One region of the Brevibacillus sp. FW306-2-1A-C05A genome, then DNA from elsewhere that is predicted to be linked to it. Evidence: riboswitches for the same ligand, from Rfam matches in the RefSeq annotation. Region 1 holds a riboswitch; the other holds the start of a gene.
What was found. Region 1 has a riboswitch for cobalamin ahead of AC3WJN_RS02780 (ABC transporter substrate-binding protein). Riboswitches for the same ligand answer to the same signal wherever they lie in the genome.
Positions count from the first base shown of each region.

Region 2: it holds a riboswitch for cobalamin, as region 1 does, so the genes downstream of both, AC3WJN_RS13075 (ABC transporter substrate-binding protein) here and AC3WJN_RS02780 (ABC transporter substrate-binding protein) in region 1, are expected to answer to the same signal.

Region 1 is NZ_JBYSWV010000001.1:529,448-536,700, forward strand. It holds gene AC3WJN_RS02760 (YitT family protein) at 1-435, opposite strand, end outside; gene cobU (bifunctional adenosylcobinamide kinase/adenosylcobinamide-phosphate guanylyltransferase) at 713-1,279, opposite strand; gene AC3WJN_RS02770 (ABC transporter ATP-binding protein) at 1,293-2,069, opposite strand; gene AC3WJN_RS02775 (FecCD family ABC transporter permease) at 2,077-3,114, opposite strand; gene AC3WJN_RS02780 (ABC transporter substrate-binding protein) at 3,117-4,094, opposite strand; cobalamin riboswitch at 4,245-4,393, opposite strand; gene AC3WJN_RS02785 (MBL fold metallo-hydrolase) at 4,529-5,476, opposite strand; gene AC3WJN_RS02790 (YbaK/EbsC family protein) at 5,554-5,685, opposite strand; gene AC3WJN_RS02795 (cupin domain-containing protein) at 5,663-5,932, opposite strand; gene AC3WJN_RS02800 (MerR family transcriptional regulator) at 6,161-6,919, opposite strand; gene AC3WJN_RS02805 (hypothetical protein) at 7,040-7,210, shown strand.
Region 2 is NZ_JBYSWV010000018.1:52,886-60,138, reverse strand. It holds gene AC3WJN_RS13095 (ABC transporter permease) at 1-99, shown strand, start outside; gene AC3WJN_RS13090 (ABC transporter permease) at 117-1,010, shown strand; gene AC3WJN_RS13085 (alpha/beta fold hydrolase) at 1,068-1,832, opposite strand; gene AC3WJN_RS13080 (M24 family metallopeptidase) at 1,958-3,049, shown strand; cobalamin riboswitch at 3,065-3,271, shown strand; gene AC3WJN_RS13075 (ABC transporter substrate-binding protein) at 3,563-4,597, shown strand; gene AC3WJN_RS13070 (FecCD family ABC transporter permease) at 4,645-5,682, shown strand; gene AC3WJN_RS13065 (heme ABC transporter ATP-binding protein) at 5,679-6,485, shown strand; gene AC3WJN_RS13060 (methyltransferase domain-containing protein) at 6,482-7,253, shown strand, end outside.

The sequences.
Region 1 (7,253 bases):
GAGCAACAGGGACAAAATATCGTCGCCGCCTGTCGCAGCTCCGTAGCGCAGAACCAGCCCGGTGCCGAGTCCGGTCAATACCCCGGACAACACAGAAGCGAGCGGCATCACTCTGCTCATATCCATCACAATCGGGGAAAACTGTTCGAACAGTTCATAAAACCCGGTAAACGCCAGTGAGGCAAAGATCGTGTCCCAGATGAACTGACGCCCTCGCACTAACCAGGCAACCAGAAACAGCGGGATGTCCAAGAGTAAAATCATCATCGCTGGCGACAGGTCAAAGGCGTATTTGGCCAGTAACCCCAGGCCGACGAAGCCGCCCTCAGACAAGTGGTTCTGAAAGTTGATGTGATAATACGCAAAAGCAAGCAAACATGCTCCAAACAAAATCATACCGTAACGTCGAGTAAATTGCAGCGCTCTCCTCATCATCGATTCCTCGCATTTTTGTCGGTTTTGGCACAGACGACCAACCGACTACGGAGGAACATCGCAAGTATAAGTCGCTACTCATACAAAGGGCCTCGCTTTCGTAGTAGGCTAGTCGTCCAAGTGACGGTCGACTACTACGAAGCTAGATGTAGGAGAGGTCATACCGTTTCCAGATCGTCCTATGGGGACGCATGGTATCCTGATCCTTTCCATTGCTTTTCTTATAGTATAGCACAAAAAAGGGAAAAAGACGACGCGAAACCGTCTTTTCCCCTGCCTAAAAGCGAAACGCCCTGCTTTTGAGTTCCAGCGGAATGCCTGCTGTGAGCAGAAACACCTGGTCGGCCACCGTCGCCAGCCGCTGATTCATCAAGCCTGCCAGATCGCGGAACATGCGCCCTAACGGATACTCCGGCACCAGTCCGGCCCCGACTTCATTTGTGACAAACAAAATCGTCCCGGGAAAGTCCTCTACAGCCGCAATCAGCTCGTCTGCCTGCGCAAGCGTGCGCGCGAACGCCTCGTCCTGCTCGTGGCGAATCAGCCAGTTGGACAGCCAGACGATCAGGCAATCGACCACGACGACCGCCTGTTTTTGCGCCAGCTCGTCCCGTTGCCCAAGCGAGCGGATCACGTCTGCGAGGGCGTAAGGCTCCTCGATCGTCTCCCAGCAAAACGCGCTCGTTCGCCTGCGCTCGCGATGCCTGGCTACGCGCTCCTGCAGCTCCTCGTCAAAAGCTTGCGCGGTGGCGATATAGACGCCCGATTGCCCCAGATGGGCCGCGTATTTTTCCGCGAAGGTGCTCTTGCCGCTGCGAGCGCCGCCTGTCACGAGTACGATCATCTGTATTCCCCCATTACGACCCGGATTGCAGCATGATTTGCGGCAAACGGTGGACAGGATGCTCCATGACGATCGGCCGCGTCCCGTACACCGCCTCGATCCGGTCGCTTTGCAGCATGTCTGTTGGCGTGCCTACGCCGATCTGCTCGCCTTTGTGCAGCATCAGGATGCGATCGCAATAGAGCGAAGCGAGATTCAGGTCGTGGAGCACCGCGACCACGGTCACCTGCGTCGTCTTTTGCCACTTGCGCACAATGTCCATCAGTTGAATCTGGTAGCCGATATCGAGATAAGTCGTCGGTTCGTCCAGAAGCAGCACCTGCGGCTTTTGCACGAGCGCCTTGCCCAAGGCGACGCGCTGCTTTTCCCCTCCGCTCAGTTGATCCAGCGTGCGATCGGCAAGCGGTGTCAGGCCCAAAAGCTGCATGATCTCGTCGATGAGCGGCCCGACGTCTGTCTGTTCCTCGCCCAGCCAGTTTTGGTACGGGTAGCGCCCCATTTCCAGCACCTCGCGAACGCGAAAGCCGACCGGAGGCAGCCCCTCCTGTTCGAGTACGGCGAGAACCCGCGCCAGCTCCTTGCGCGTATAGCGGCCAACCGGTTTGCCCGCGAGCGTGATTTCTCCCGCATCAGCGGCAATCACACCGGAGAGCATTTTCAAAAGCGTTGATTTTCCGCTCCCATTCGGGCCGATGATGCCAAAAAACTCGCCCTGCTGGACTGTAAACCCGATCTCGCGCAGGACGGACACATCCTGGTAAGACTTTTGCAGCCCGCGCACTTCGATCATGACGCGACTACCTCCTTCCGATCCGTTTGTTTTGCTTCAGCAAATAGGCGAAAAACGGCGCTCCCAAAAACGCAGTCACGACCCCGAGCGGGATTTCTGTCGGCACGAGCAGCATTCGCGCCAGCGTATCCGCCCACAGCACGTACACACCGCCGCAGATGGTCGCCATCGGCAGCAAAATGCGGTAGTCAGGCCCGACCATCATCCGCACCAGATGCGGCACGACCAGCCCGACAAACCCGATGACGCCCGCAATCGAAACCGCCGCTGCAGTCAGGAGCGTAGAGACGAGCAAAATGATGAGCTTCGTCTTGTCGACGTTGACTCCGAGATGCGCCGCCTGCCGCTCCCCGAGCGCAAACAGGTTCAACGAGCGGGCATAGCCAAGCAGCACGAGCACGCCGATCAGCAAATACGGGACCAGGACGTACGTGAAGGCCCAGCCGCGAAACGACAGGCTTCCCATCAGCCAGAAAACGATCTCGTTCACCGTCTGATCCGACAGCGACACCATGAAGGACACGAGCGAGCCGAGAAACGCCTGAATGACGACGCCAGACAAAATCAGCGTCTCCGTCTGCAGCTTGCCTTGCGTCTTGGCGAGGGCAAGCACAATCCACAAGCTGACAAGCCCCGTCAAAAAGGCGACGACAGGCGTGCTCCACTCTCCAAGAACAGCAAACTGCAAGCCGAACAGGATCAGAAAAGCCGCCCCGACGGCCGAACCGGACGCTACGCCCATCGTGAACGGGTCCGCAAGCGGGTTGCGCAGCACGCCTTGAAAGCCCGCGCCCGCAAGCGACAGGCAAGCTCCGATCAAAATGGCCAGTACGACGCGCGGAAAACGCACCTTCATCACGATCTGCTCGGACGACTCCGGCCATGTCGCCGGAATCCACTCCGACATGCCGGGAAGCTGGTGCAAGAGGATGAGCCATACTTGCGAAAGAGAGAGCGACGCCGCCCCCATCGAAATGCTGACCACCACGGATACGAGCAGCACAAGGCTGCTCGCTCCTCCCCATATAAGCCATTGCTTTTTCATTTTTATTTCACCAGGTCAGGATAAATCGCTTTAGCTACCTCGATCAAACCTTGTGTAATGCGCGGGCCTGGGCGCGCCAGCAGGTTTTGGTCCATTCCGAACACTTGCTTCTCGCGGATCGCCTTCATCGTATCCCAGCCGTTGCGCTTTGCGATGATCTCTTCCAGCTTCGTGCCCGTCTTGTCATCCGTAATGCCTTTGGCGTACAAAATGACGTCGGGATCGCTTTTCAAAATCTTTTCCTCGCTGATCGGGTTCCAGCCCTCTGTGTCGGCCGCAATGTTCGTCCCGCCTGCCAGCGTCACCAGCTCGTCGAGAAACTCCCCTTTGCCCACGGTCCAGCCTGGCGCAAACTCCAGGTACACTTTTTTCTTGTCTTCCGGCTTCACCGCTTTGACGGCTTCCTGTACGCGGGCGATATCCTGCTTCATCGCGGCGACGACTTTTTCCGCCTGCTCCTGTCGGTTGGTGATAACCCCCATCGTCAAAATGTTGTTCAGGATGTCATCCACTTTTTTCGGATGCGTGACGTACACTGGCATGCCGAGCGATTTCAGCTTGTCGGCAACCGGCTTTTCCATCGAAATTCCGCCGATGACCAGATCGGGCGACTGGGCGAGAATCGCTTCTTCGCTCGGCTTGACGACTCCGCCCACTTTTGGCTTCGTGCTCGCTTCTGCCGGATAGTCGTCGAAGTCGGAGACACCGACAATCCGCTCGTTCAAGCCGAGCGCGAACAAGATTTCCGTCTCTGCCGGGGAAGTCGAGACGATTCGTTGCGGCTCTTTTGCCACGGTCACTTCTTTTCCGGTCGCGTCTGTGACGGTAAGCGGGTAGACGGTCTGCTTGGCAGCCGCGTCCTGTGGCGCTGTCTGCAGTGCTTCTGCCTGCGGAGCAGGTGCCGTCTGGGTGTTGCCGCCGCAGCCGACGAGACTTGCAGCAAGCACCAGCGGGCTGAGCAGTTTCCATGCGCGTTTCATATGTATGACTTCCTTTCTGTGCGACTGGTTGATTCTTAGCAAACAAAAACCCTTCGCTTCCAACCGGAACCAAAGGGTCGACATGTCAGGCTCATCCATGCTCACGCAAAAAAACGTCCTGAACGGGCCGAACCTTTCCGCGAAGGCGCAGGCACATCAGGCAAACAGGCAGGTCTCCTGGCTTGGCAGCTATTGCGACAGCCGCTTTACAGTGGCGGGACCGCGCCGGACTTGCACCGGCTTCCCTTTTCACCTCGTCCTTTGGCAAGGACCAAGGCACCTGTTTGCGCGTATTCAATTGCAATGGCCTACAACTGCTAAGACTCATCCATCATGATAGCATTCCTTTGCCAAAAAAAGAATGCTTTTTCGCTGCTGCCACGGCTACGTAAGCCCATGCTGCCCGTCTCGTACCCGCTGTCTGGCGTCTCCCGCTATTTCCTGCGCTTTTGCAAATAGTCGACAATTCCCATCGCACATACTTGCAAATCGAGCCGCAGCACGTCCAGCACCTCATGCCCGTCGCCGATCCCGAACGATTGCAGATGCGCCAGTACACGCCCGAACAGCCGCTCCGCCAGTTCGCCATCGCCGAGTCCGGCGGCTACGACCGCCTCCCCTTCCGCGACAAAGACAGGAAGCCACTCGCGCACCTGCCGATAGACGTCGGCAACATCGTCAGTCATGCCGAAATGCCCGAAATAGATTCGCGCAAGCCCGCGCTGTTCAAAGCGTTCCACGGAGCGCAGCATCGCCTGCGGGTCAAACTGGTTCGGCGAGGTGGACGGCAGGACGAAGTGAATCCCGTCCCGTTGAAGCTGCAGATAGAAGACACCCGCTGTATCTCCCGTGAACATGCCGCGGCTGACCGGGTCGTAAATGCTGAAATGATGGTTGGCATGTCCCGGCGTGTCCCAAAATTCCAGGACAGAGTTGGCGCCAATTTGCAGCGTCTCCTGGTCGGCGCGCACGATGATCCGCTCTTCGGGAACGGCGACAATCGGGTCGAACAGGCGGTCAAAATCGTCGTGATACACCGCTCTGGCGCCCGCGATCAACCGGCTCGGGTCCACCAGATGGCGCGCTCCTTTTGGATGCACCACGATTTTTGCCTGCGGGCACTCGCGCAATAAAAGTCCCGCTCCCCCCGCGTGATCGAGGTGAATGTGCGTCACGATGATGTACTTCACTTGCTCCGGGGAAAATCCGAGCCTGCGCAGCCCTTCCCGTATGTACGGGACAGAAGGACTCGGCCCTGTCTCGACCAGGGTCAGCTCGTCCTCGGCGATGACGTACGTTCCCGTCCGCTGCGCCCAGCCCATATCAAACCCGTCGATCAGATGGATGCGATGCCCCAGGAAAATCGGTTCTGTAGCTTTCATGTATACCCTCCTCGTTGTTTTAGGAATATTTCCACTTTATCATCTATTCTACAACGAGGCGATAGACCCCTTTGCCGCTAGCGGCACGAAGCGATACAGGCGACCTGTCCGTTCGTCATTTGCACCAGTTGCTCGGGAGTCAGTCGAAACACCGCTTTCGGATGCCCTGCCGCCGCCCAAATGACTTCATAGCGGCTGTTCGCCGTCATTGCTGTACGCGTGGGGGACGTTGCCCGTGAAGCGAATCGCGTCCCCTTCGCCGAGGCGAAACGTCTCTTCCTTGATTTTCAAGGCAAACCGTCCGGCGCTGACGCTTATATACTCGTAAACACCGTCATTGTGCGGCATGGAGAGATAGCTCGCGCCCGGGTCCAGCTCGAACAGATTATATAACGCAACAAACAGAAAAGAAAAGCGGTTGGGCGGCTCCCTGCTGCTCGCCCGCTGTCTGTTCACGGTAACACGCGTTCAGCGCGAAAAAACTCGACCTCGATGGACGGATGGCTCACTCCCTTGGGCCAAAAGTTTTCATCAGCGAAAAAATTCCGGTTCCAGCCAAGGGGCGTGAGCCAGGCCAGCTTGGGCATGAAACAGGCATGAAAAAACACCGCCCCAATCGGATCGAAGCTTTCCGATCTGATTCAGGGCGGTGCGCGGTTTGTTTTTCTCGACGCTATCGGCTGTCTACGCTTGCGTATAAATCACGACCGCATCGCGGAGAAACGCCGCCAGTCCCGGCTGGGTTTTATCGTAGTAGGCGGTGAAGCGCGGGTCGTCCACATACATTTGCGCCACCCCGGCGTGCGCTTCCTTGCTGTAACTGTCCCAGTAAAACGTCAGCCACTGGCGATGCAGGTCGGCCGCTTTCTGCGCAAGCTCACTGCCCGGATCTCCCGTGGCAAACGCCTCTTCCAGCGTCTTGTGCAACTCTGCGTTCAACTGCTCAAGCCGGTTGTACTCTTCCTCGGTCATTTCCTTGAATTTCCGGTTGGAACGGTCCACCTGCTCGTCGCCGTATTTGGCGCGAATTTCTTGCCCGTACTGCTTCTCGTTGTCATCAATCAGTTGCTGCTTGAAGCCTTCGAATTTTTGTTTGTCCGTCATCGTTTTCGTCCCCTCTCTTTGCGCTAAGGTTAGATCGACATTGGCGATCAGCCGATCGAGCTGAGCCCGTTTGTCCAGCAGCTTCGCGCGGTGCTCCCGCAGTGCCTGGACGGCGTCGAAGGTCGGCGAGCTGACAATTTCCTTGATCTCCTCCAAGCTCACACCCAACTCGCGGTAGAACAAGATTTGCTGCAAGCGATCCACTTCTGCCTGCCCGTAAATGCGATACCCGGATGAATTGATTCTCGCCGGCTTGAGAAGGCCAATCTCATCGTAGTATCGGAGCGTCCGGGTACTGACGCCCGCCAGGAGACCCAGCTTTTGCACCGTATATTCCATCTTCCATCCCTCCTGACAAATTCATCGTACACATTTACGCACCGTCAAAGTCAACCGTAGTTCTGTCAGGAAAAATATGTTAACCTATTGGTAAGCCACTGGAAAAAGGGGGACTTTCGAATGCTCTATACCCTCGTTGTTATTTTGGCTGTTCTCGGCGCCGCCTACTTTTTGACAGGCTCGATCAGCCTGCGGGCAAGAGACAAACACGCAATCCGGCATTACGACGATGACGCCTATGCGCAGCAGACGATGAACCATCTGAGTCATCACAACCACAATCCGTTTTGAGCGCCATGAGAAAACCAAAGGCTGTGCCGATGACTTGGCGCAG
Region 2 (7,253 bases), on a different contig from region 1:
CAGTCCGGCATTTTGGTGATCGCTACGATTTTCGTCTTGATTAATCTCCTGGTCGACCTTCTGTATGCCTATATCGATCCGCGCATTAAATACCGCTAGGGGAGGGACGAAGAGACATGGCAGAGACACAAGTACAGACGGTATCCCTGAGAGTAAAAGAGGAAGAAGTTGTCTCTCCTTGGCGGGAAGCTTGGAGAGCCTTGCGGAAAAACAAGCTCGCGATGGTGGGGCTGGCGATCATTCTGTTTTTCGTGGCAGTTGCCGTCTTTGCGCCAGTGATTGCTCCGTACCCGTATGACGAGGGGGAGCTGGTGATGAAAAACAAGCCGCCGTCCGAAGAGCATTGGTTTGGAACAGATTACAACGGGCGGGATGTGTTTAGCCGCGTCGTTTACGGTGCGCGCATTTCCTTGTGGGTCGGGACCTTCTCGGTCATCGGCTCCGTCGTGGCAGGCACGATTTTGGGCCTCTTGGCGGGCTTTTACGGCAGATGGATTGATACCGTCATCTCTCGCGTTTTTGACATCATGCTGGCGTTTCCAAGCATTCTTCTGGCGATTGCGATTGTCGCCATTCTGGGGCCATCCTTGCAAAATGCGCTACTGGCCATTGCCATCATCAACATTCCGACCTTTGGGCGTCTGGTGCGCTCGCGCGTGTTGAGCCTGAAGGAAGAGGAGTTCGTCATGGCGGCCCGCGCAATCGGGATGAAAGACTCGCGCATTCTCATGCAGCACATTTTGCCGAACAGCCTGGCGCCGATCATCGTGACGGGGACGATGGGGATTGCGACAGCGATTATCGAAGCGGCAGCGCTCGGCTTCCTCGGGCTTGGTGCCCAACCGCCGGAGCCGGAGTGGGGGAAAATGCTTTCCGATTCTCGCCAGTACATCCAGAAGGCGCCGTGGACAGTCATTTTCCCGGGCTTGTCGATCATGCTGACGGTTCTCGGCTTCAACCTGATCGGGGACGGATTGCGGGATGCGCTTGACCCGCGGATGAAAAACTGATACGCAGCAAAAGGGGCGTAAAGGGACGCAGGCAGTCCTTTTCGCCTCTTTTTTTGTTCAGTTCAGCCATTGGCGGCATAGTTGGTTGAACGTTGCTGCGGCGCGCGTGACGACCTGGTGCTTGACCGACGGCACCATCACCAGTTCCGCTTGCGGAAGCTTTTTTTCCAGTAGCCTGGCATACGGCAACATGTTCGCATCGTCTGCGCCATAGACGAGCAGCATCGGCAGCTTGAGCTGGCTCAACTGATCCGTGCAATTGTAGCGGTGCCCGGCGGCGTACAGGTGGCGGAGGCTCGCTGCATCTGTTTGGCTGCCATGCTCAATCCAGCGGGAGCGAGCAAGCGGATCGTCGAGATGAGAGGCGGCGATCGACCTGGCAATCAGCGGAGCGGCGTGCAGGCAGGACAGCGATTGGGCGAGCAGAAAACGGCTGTGCAACGAAAAGTCGGTTACTTCGGAAAAGGCGCTGACGAGGATGGCGCCGCGCACGTTTTCGGGAAAGCGGAGGCAGTATTCGAGGACGAGCGAAGCCCCCTGCGAGTACCCCAAAAGCAACGGACGCTCAAGTCCGAGCGACTGGCAAAGCCCGTGAATCACGCTGGCAAGCTCGCGCATGGTCGTAGGTCCAGCCAGCGGGGAGCTGTCGCCATGCCCCGGGAGGTCTGGCACGACGAGTTGGCAAACATCCGCAAGCGGCTCTTGATAGTCGAAGTTGACAGAGCCGATGCACGGGGCGTGAATGCACACGAGTGGCGTGCCGCGCCCTGACAGGTGGCAGGCGATGCGGTGGCTGTCCAGTTGTACGATGGTTGGTTCCATGTTGGTTATTCACCCCTAGCATATGGTGTCCGTTTCAAGAGAGAATTTTCCGTTCCGCTCTTCTTTTTTGGACAGGGAAATGGTATTCTCGAGGAAGAATCTTGTCGAAAGCGAAGGTGACGCAGGTGTATTTGGAGCGCATTTCGAAACTGCACGAATTTTTGACCAAACAAGAGCTCGACGCGGTAGTCATCACCTCTCCCAAGCACGTTTACTATTTGACCGGCTTTTTTACCGATCCGCATGAACGCTTTATGGGTCTGATTATTCCAGCCCAGGGCGAGCCATCCCTGATCGTTCCCGCCCTTGACCGCGAAGCGGCAGCAGCGGCTTCGACTGTTCAGACGATTCACACGCATACGGATATTGAGAATCCTTACGAGCTTCTCAAGCAAGTGTTGCCAGCGAACCTGAAGAAGCTGGGCATCGAAAAAAGCCACATGACCGTAGAGCGTTACGAGGCGCTGGGACAAGTCATCTGTGCAGAGAGCTACGCGGATGTGGAAGAGCCGCTGCGCGAAATGCGCCTGATTAAATCGGCAGACGAAGTGGCTCGTTTGCAAAAGGCTGTCCAACTGATTGAAGATACACTCGGCGGGACGTTGAAAACATTCAAAATCGGCCAGACCGAAATGGAAATCGTCGCGGAGCTGGAATACCAGATGAAGCGTCTGGGAGCGGACGGCCCGTCTTTTTCCACGATGGTTTTGGCGGGGGAAAAATCGGCATTGCCGCACGGAACGCCTGGTTCGCGCAAAGTGCAGGAAGGCGATTTGCTCCTGTTTGACATCGGGGTAGCAGCGGACGGCTACGTTTCCGATATTACCCGTACGTTTGCTGTCGGCCAGATCAGCGAGCAACTGCGCGATATTTACGAAACGGTGCTGGCAGCGAACGAGGCGGCGATTGCCGAAGTTCGTCCAGGGGTGACGTTTGCCCATCTCGACCAGACCGCTCGCGACGTCATTGCCGCAAAAGGCTACGGCGATTACTTCATTCACCGTCTGGGGCACGGCCTCGGCATGGATGTGCACGAATATCCGTCCGTGCATGGGCAAAATCAGGAAACGCTGCGCCCAGGCATGGTGTTCACCATTGAACCAGGGGTGTACTTGCCGGGAGCAGGCGGCGTGCGCATCGAGGACGATGTGCTCGTAACCGAAACAGGCGTAGAAGTGTTGAGCAAGTTCCCGAAAAAACTGACGGTGATCGGATAAGGCTTCAAACTCACAATTTTATATGAATCTGATGGTGCTGCCCGGAATCGTTTGGTTCCGCCAGCTTAATAGGGAAGTCCGGTGAAAATCCGGCGCGGTCCCGCCACTGTAACGAGGAGTGTCCAGCAAAAAAGCCACTGTTTTTCGCGCGACGAAAAATGGGAAGGGCGCTGGGGATGATGATTCGTAAGCCAGGAGACCTGCCATGAGATGATTTACAATCGACCCACGAGGATGGGACAGATGTGGAAGCAGACTAGGAACAGGCGTCATTGGCAACGCCGAATCTATAGGCATGTCTACGTATGTCAAGCACCTCCCGATTGGAAACTGGGGGGGTGCTTTTTTCTATGAACATCGCCGTGGCGGTCGAGGCTGTGAAAGGGGTGATGCATTTCCTGTGTTGCCAAACAAACAGGCTCTCTGTATAGTAAAGGTGTAATTCGTAATCATTACGATTTACATAACACTTCATTTTCATCATGCCAACAACAAAAGAAGAGGGGTTACCAGATGAGTTCAATCCGTAAGAGAAAAAAAGCCTTCCACGGTTTCTGGATGGCAGCGCTGGCAGCGATTATGCTGCTTTTGTCCGCATGCAGCTCGGCAGCACCTGCTACGACCGAATCCACGGTGGCGAATGCTGGCTCGGAGCAAACGGCCCAGCCTGCTGCTGACAACAAGCCCGTCACGATTGTGACCAACGGGATCGAGATGACGTACCCGGAAGCGCCAAAACGCGCTGTGACAATGAACCAGCACGTAACCGAAGTCATGCTCGCGCTGGGGTTGGCTGACAAAATGGTCGGAACCGCGTACCTGGACGATCACATTTTGCCTGAGCTGAAAGCCGACTACGACAAGGTACCAGTCCTGTCTGACAAGTATCCGACCAAAGAAGTGCTTTTGGCCGCAAACCCTGACTTCGTCTACGCAGGCTGGAAAAGCGCATTTGGCGACAAAGGCGTAGGCTCGATGGAGGACTTGGAAAAGGCGGGAATCAAATCGTACCTGCAAGAGTCTTCGAACAAGCCAGGCCCGACCATTGACGACGTGTTCGCGGATATCCAAAACATCGGCCGCATTTTCCGCGTAGAAGATAAGGCGAACGAACTGATTGGCAAAATGAAAGCGGAAATCGAGCAAACCGTGAGCAAAATCGGCACGGTGGACAAGCCGCTGAACGTGTTCGTGTACGACAGCGGAGAAGACCAGCCGCTGACCGCTGCCAACAACTACATGACTTCTCTGATTAAAGCGGCAGGCGGCAAAAACGTGTTCGACGACATTCAAAAAGGCTGGGCGACCGTAAGCTGGGAAGAAGTCGTGAACCGCAAGCCAGACGTCATCGTCGTGGTCGACTACGGCGACAAGACGATCGAGCAAAAACAAAACTTCCTGTTGTCCAAAAAGGAACTGGCTGACGTGCCAGCGATCCAGAACAAACGTCTGGTCGTGCTGCCATTGTCCGCAGCGTCCGAAGGGGTACGCGCACCGATCGCGCTGAAAATTCTCGCGGAAGGTCTGCACCCGGATACATTCAAATAAGAAACGGCTGCTTAGACAAGGAGGGAACGGCCCTGCACAAGATCAAGATGCCCTTCATCATCGTTGCCCTGCTGATCGGGCTTGTCGTCTCGATTACGTTTGCGGTGACACTCGGCTCGGTGGAAATCAAACCAGCGACGGTATGGAAAATTGCCTTGGCGAATCTCCCGCTGGTCAATCAATGGGTGGAAGTGGATTGGTCAAAAGGAGAACAGACCATTATCTGGGACATTCGGTTTCCCCGCGTCCTGCTGGGGGCTGTCGTCGGGGCCGGCCTGTCTGTTGTGGGGGTGGCGATCCAGTCTCTGGTTCGCAACTCCCTCGCAGATCCGTACATATTGGGAGTCTCCTCGGGCGCATCGGCCGGAGCGACGCTGGTCATTTTGTTCGGAGCATTCAGCATGTACGGACAATTCGCGCTTTCTTTCGGTGCTTTCACCGGATCGCTCGTCTCGATCCTGCTTATTTTTACCTTGTCCCGCATCGGCGGGCAAAACTCGACGGTGCGTCTGCTCATGGCCGGCATCGCGATTTCCGCCATCCTGTCTGCGATCACCAGCCTGATTATTTTTTCCGCGCCCAACGAGCACGGCATCCGCTCTGTCCTGTTCTGGATGAGCGGCAGTCTGGCCGGAGGGAAGTGGGAGTATTTGACCATACCGACGCTGATCGTCGTCATCTGTCTGATTGTCCTGTTGACACAATACCGTTCGCTCAATGCGATGCTGATGGGCGAAGAAGCGGCGGGGACGCTGGGCGTCAATACGGTGCAATTTCGCAAGCTGCTGCTGGTCATTACCGCGCTTTTGACGGGCGTCATCGTCTCGATCAGCGGGTCTATCGGCTTTGTCGGCTTGATGATGCCGCATATCGTTCGCGTCATCGTCGGCTCGGACCATCGTCGCGTCCTGCCTGTCAGCGCCTTGTTCGGGGCCATTTTCCTGATCTGGGCGGACGTGATCGCCCGGCTTGCGTTTGCGCCGGAAGAGCTGCCGATCGGGATTATCACGGCGCTGTGCGGCGGTCCGTTCTTTATTTGGTTGATGATGCGCAGCTCATATTCTTTCGGAGGTAGCGGGCGATGAATCTGCATGTGGAGAACATTTCGGTCGAGTTGGAGAAAAAAACGATTTTGCGCGACGTTAGCCTGACGGTTCGCTCCGGCGAATTTGTGGGGCTGATCGGGCCGAATGGCAGCGGAAAGTCCACCCTGCTCAAAAGCATTTATCGGGCGCTCGAGCCGCGCAGCGGATTCATTTCCCTGGACGGGGCTGACGTGTACGAGCTTACCGCCCGGCAAAATGCGCAGCGCATGGCGGTCGTGCGCCAGGAGTCGTCGATCGAGTTTGACTTTACCGTCATGGAAATCGTCATGATGGGGCGCTCACCCCATAAAAGGCTGTTTCAAACCGATACCCCGGCGGACAGCCGCATCTGTGAAGAGGCGCTGGAGCGGGTCGGCATGCAGGCGTACGCCTCGCGCAGTTTTTTTTCCTTGTCTGGCGGAGAAAAGCAGCGCGTGCTGATTGCAAGAGCGCTGGTCCAGCAAGCCGAGTTTCTCGTATTGGACGAGCCGACCAACCATCTGGACGTCCGGTACCAGCTACAGGTGATGGATCTGGTCAAGACGCTCGGGATTACCGTGTTTTCCTCGCTGCATGATCTGAATATCGCCGCCATGTACTGCGATCGGCTGTACGTCATTCGCGACGGGGAGCTGGTTGCTTCCGGCACGCCGGAGGAAGTGTTTGAACCCGGGTTGATTCGCGACGTTTTCGGGGTAGAGACAGAGGTGGTCACCCATCCGATCACGGGGAAAAAACACGTTTATTTCTTTTCGGAAGCGGTCCGCGTCCAGCAATCGCGACAGGAGGTCAAAGCATTATGAGTGTGTACAGTTGCCAAGTATGCAAGTTCTGCTACGACGAATGGCTAGGCGATACAAAAAACGGCGTCCCACCAGGGGTGCCTTTTTTGCATTTGGCAGGCTCGGTCTGTACGACCTGTGGGATGCAAGGGGAAGGGCGGCATGTGCGCCTCCCGGAAGCCAAATTCGCGGGATTGGAAGCCACCTATTACGACCAGTTTGCCGGAAAAGCGGGCATCGCTTTTTACCGCGACTGGCTGCTGCAAGAAGCAGAGCAAGCCCCGGTGTCCGTGCTCGAGCTTGGCGTAGGCACAGGGCGCATTGCCATTGAGCTGGCGTGCTGCGGCTTGTCCGTCTGCGGCGTGGACCATAGCCCTGACATGCTGGAAATCGCGACGAAAAAGAAGCGGCGCATGCTCAAGGACAACGAGGAACTGCTTGAGCTGATCGAGCAAAATGTACAGGAGTTGCAGCTTGCTTCCCGCTTTACCCATGTGCTGCTGCCCGAAGGCATTTTTCAGCAGGCGACCTGTAGAGAGGAACAGCGGCAGTTGCTTTCGGTCGTTGCCCGGCATTTGACAGAAGGCGGAACAGTGGCGATTGACTTGCTCCTGCCGCCTGTGAACCGCAAATGGTCGCTCATGCAGCGCAAGTTTGTTTTTCCGGACCGGATGGTGTACCAAAAAGTCGAGGGAGAAACGCTCATTGCCGAGCAAAAGTTCCGCTATACGCTGACCTATGAGACGTTTTTGGAGCAGATGGAGCAGCCGCGCTACCGAGTGGAGCGCG